2 regions of the Paenibacillus sp. FSL R10-2199 genome follow, and region 1 is predicted to be linked to the other one. Evidence: riboswitches for the same ligand, from Rfam matches in the RefSeq annotation. Region 1 holds a riboswitch; the other holds the start of a gene.

Evidence for each region. A riboswitch is a leader RNA that binds a small molecule or an ion and turns the genes downstream of it on or off. The one in region 1 is predicted to bind cyclic di-GMP.
Region 2: linked by a shared signal. The riboswitch ahead of NYE33_RS00775 (transglutaminase-like domain-containing protein) and the one ahead of NYE33_RS36415 (choice-of-anchor A family protein) in region 1 are both predicted to bind cyclic di-GMP.

The regions. Positions count from the first base shown of each region.
Region 1 is NZ_JBBOBO010000001.1:367,006-369,205, forward strand. Features, by position in the region: gene NYE33_RS01590 (LPXTG cell wall anchor domain-containing protein) at 1-37, opposite strand, end outside; partial or broken gene NYE33_RS36415 (choice-of-anchor A family protein) at 131-1,065, opposite strand; cyclic di-GMP riboswitch class I at 1,036-1,125, opposite strand; gene NYE33_RS01600 (choice-of-anchor A family protein) at 1,630-2,200, opposite strand, start outside.
Region 2 is NZ_JBBOBO010000001.1:188,365-190,564, reverse strand. Features, by position in the region: gene NYE33_RS00785 (GtrA family protein) at 1-34, shown strand, start outside; gene NYE33_RS00780 (class D sortase) at 106-759, shown strand; cyclic di-GMP riboswitch class I at 887-967, shown strand; cyclic di-GMP riboswitch class I at 1,041-1,121, shown strand; gene NYE33_RS00775 (transglutaminase-like domain-containing protein) at 1,154-1,945, shown strand.

The sequences.
Region 1 (2,200 bases):
GCGTCGCTGCTGGCGTTGCTGTTGGCGTCGGTGTCACTGCCGGCGTTGCTGTTGGCGTCGGAGGATCTTGCCCCTTATAAGGAATATGGTGCGATTCCCCCGATCCTGAGAGCGAAGCTCCGATCAGATTCCCGTTGATTTGACCATTATTAAATTGAATAGAGGCATATGGAGCCAGCACAGATCCCAGAACTCCGATACCTTCGATTTGAAGACTGGTCGCTTGACTGAAGTTATATAAAACTTTACTGTTCATAGCGTTATCCTTATTTCCGTTACCATTAATTCCAGTCCCCATATTCTTCATAGTTACTGTAGTACCGGAGATATTAACTATAGCTGTTGAGCCATCAGGAATCTTAATTCTCAACTCATTTGCACTAGACAGCTTGCTGCCGTCTACAGTAAATATGTTAACACCCGAATTTGTACCTTCCAAAAAGAAATTACCGGAGTTGGCAGTGGTAACCCCATTAACAGGCTGAGAAGCAAGCTGTTGAGATTTCTCTCGGAGCAAACTGAACTGGGCTGCAAAGTCCACAACATTTATTTGTTGTTGTAAGCTTCCTGTCCCCCCGCGCGGGCCGCCGCTGCCGCTATAACTCCCCCGTAGACTACATCACCCACGGTTTCTCCCTGGGAATAATACAGATTACCACCGGCGATGAGAGAGTAGGCTTCCTTCGTTTCCTCACTAGTAAGACTATGTCCCACAGAATAATTAACATTTAAATTCACGTTTCCGCCGGCAGCTAATCTACCTTCAATATCACTATGTTTAACATCAACATCTCCCAAGATGAACACATTATACTTGGATGTATTGCCCGGCAAAGAGTTGCCCTCGGCTTTAACTGAGGTGCTCCCCAGTGAAATAATTCCGCCGCTTCCCACAATCAGAACTGCTATAAGTCCGAACACCGTAAGACGTTTGAATTTTTTTAATTGGAACATACAGCTCACCTCACAGTTAATATAGATATAGGCCACATTTATATAACAAAAAAAGACCGCCGGAAAGAGGATTGCTCTCTTTACGGCAGTCGGACGATCATTGCGCTCCATCGCGCTTTAGACTCCTGGACTTTGCGTCCCGTCCTTTCGAACGGTTTGCGTTTATACGTCAGTGGAAGATTAGGTTGTGAAATTATGTACTAAATCAAACTTTTATACTAATGTCTATGACATTCGTTACTTTGGAACTATTTTTAGTTTATCCGCTATCAGGGCTGATTGTCAATGAAATCCTTTGAAACATCTGGTAATAGATTATATCTGCTGATTCATTCCAAAGCACTGTTACAAAAGGTTTTTTTAAAGAATCTATAGCTTTTTCACCTAAATCCCGATCCTCTCATCGCCCTCGATGGCACCTACAAGAATATTTTGGAACCATGTATAAAGAACTAATTTAAATATTGCAAATTTTAATATAAACACGAGGGCCCATGATCGTAAAGACGCACCTCTTTCTCCTTAGCACATTTTCTTTTACGAGGAAACATAATAACAAATGTATATCCCACATAAAAAAGACTGCTTTCAGGAGAACGTCTTCTCCCAAAGCAGCCTTTTCCCGATTTAGCGGTGATATCGCCAGCCTTTCGGAAAGGATCTTACGGATTGCATTTATTTACGTTTATCTGTTCTGGATCTTCTGCCGAGGAATATTCCCAATCCTGCAAGGGCTAGACCGACTAAGTAATAAGGAGCCGGACTGGACTCACCAGTCTTCGGAAGCGCGGCATCCGCAGGTACATTGCCTAACGGAATCTCTTCATCAATGATTGTCACAATCGGCGTTGGACTTGGTGTTGCGCTTGGGCTTGGCGTTAGGGTTGGACTTGGTGTCACCACTACCGGCCGAGGTGTTGCTGTTGCCACAGGGCCCAAAGGCAGCGGATCATCACTGATTATGGTATCCGGATTTACAATATAGCCGATTATTGGAGTTGGCGTTGGCACTACATTAATAAAGACGGGCGGTGCAGACGATGGCACTGGTGCCGGTGGTAATGTCGGTGCTGGTGTTGCCGTTGGTGTCGGTGTCGGTGTTGGCTCTACTGTTGGTGTTGGTGTTGGTGTCGGTGTCGGTGTCGGTGTTGGCTCTGTTGTTGTTGTTGGTGTTGGTGTTGGTGTTGGTGTTGGTGTTGGTGTTGGTGTTGCCGTTGGTGTTGGTGTTGGTGTCGGCTCTGGCGTT
Region 2 (2,200 bases), 180 kb from region 1:
TAATTTCTTCGGAAGCCGGAAATGGGTATTCTGATAATTAAGAAGCATTGCTTCTTAATTATTCCGGAAGGGTAACATCTATTCTATATTACGGAGGCGATTGTCATGCGGAAATTATCCTATTTGATTATACTTGCCGGGGTGCTTATTATGCTCTATCCCAAAGGAAGCGAATGGTACAATGACCGTCAGCAGCAAAAGCTGCTGGAAGAGGCTGAACAGGCCTACAGTGAAATCGTTCCGTCTGCGTCAGCTCCGGCCAGTGCTGATCTAAGTAAGCCTTACGCGGAAGTAACCCAGCTGCTGGCGGATGAGTCGGCTGCGGAAGAGCCAGAACCCTCTGCTGCGCCTGAGATTGAAGTCGGAGGCAAGGTGATGGCAATCATCGAAATCGACAAAATAGATCTGAAGCTGCCTGTCCTGGAAGGCGCCACCAAGGCGAATATGAAGCATGCTGCTGCGCATATGAAGGAGACGGCTCCGCTTGGCTCTGCTGGGAATGCTGCAATTGCAGCGCATAGATCAAGAACTACGGGAAGGCTATTCAACAGATTGAATGAAGTTGGAGTCGGGGACACTATTTCCGTTACAACCGGCAAGCAGGCATACAATTATGTAGTTTATGATGTGACTATTGTGGAACCAACCGATGTATCCGTATTGAAAGGGAATAAGGATGACAAGATTCTAACACTCATTACTTGTGATCCGCTGGTGAATCCAACGCATAGACTTATCATTCACGCAAAGTTATCGTGATGTTTGTAGAATAATGACGGAAAAACTTAAAATACTTAAAATTTTTATTTGTTTTCGCGGAAATCTAGTGATTTAGGTCTTGATAATAGAAATAGATATGGTAAGATATAACTATACAAAGCTAATACACGATAAACGGCAAACCTATCGAAAGGTAGGGACGCAAAGCTAGAGGGCCTTCCCGTAAGGATGGCAGCCAGCTACCGAATGAAGAGGCTTTTTTTGTTTGTTCTTATTGTGAATCTAGCATTTTATGGTAGAAGCAAGGACAGATAAAGCTTATACGATAACGGCAAACCTATCGAAAGGTAGGGACGCAAAGCTAAAGGGCCTTCCCGTAAGGATGGCAGCCAGCTACCGAAAGGGGTTTTATCCAATGAAGAAGTTCTATTTAATGTTGGTTACACTATTCGTAGTGGTTACGTCGGTGCAGACAGGTACAGCTCAAGCTGCTAATGCAGATGCAAGCTGGTTGAACATAGGTCAACTTGATCAGGGTGTTATCGGAGTTTCTTATAATGTTCCTAAGGATAAGAAGATTAAGCTGATGATCACCAAAGATAATAACAGCTACACCTACAACTTATACACTTCCAAACCAACTGAAACATTCCCGCTTCAACAAGGTAACGGTTCATACAAGGTTTCCGTACTTGAGAACACTACCGGCAACAAATACAAAGTAATCTCTTCCGAGACGGTAGATCTTAGCCTGAGCAACGCCAACGCCGTATATCTGAGCTCCGTACAGAATGTTAAATGGAGTTCTTCCGATAAAGCAGTTCTGAAAGCAACACAGCTTACACAAGGTTTGACATCAGATGAAGACAAAGTGAAGGCTATCTATAATTATATCGTAGCCAATGTGAAATATGATTATTCCCTGGCTTCCAGTGTTACTACAGATTACATCCCTAACAACGACAGCACCTTGGCTACCAAGAAGGGGATCTGCTACGATTACGCTTCCTTGTTCGCTACTATGCTTCGCAGTGAAGGCATTCCTACCAAACTGGTTATGGGTAACACAAGTTATGTGACTTCTTACCACGCTTGGAATGAAGTGTTCCTTAATGGCAAATGGGTAACTATTGATACTACAGTTGATGCTGGACTTGCCAAGAACAGCAAAACAGCAGATCTGGTTAAAGTAGCAAGTAAATATACTGCAGCTAAGTTCTACTAAGAGCACAGATGCATTCATAGTTTCATTGAGGATAACCCGCTTAGTAATTAAGCGGGTTATTTTTATTTTGGAAAAGGTTGCTTTTTGGTAGAGAGATAGGGTATTATAAATAAGCGTTGTTGGAGCGGCAAACTTAATAAGAAATGGCTTAAATAAGTGATTTCAAAATAAAGCTTGCATTACTCGAATGAACGTGATATATTATAAGAGTTGCTGGTGACGCGATGAGCGGCGCTAACGACGAGCTTGATCTTT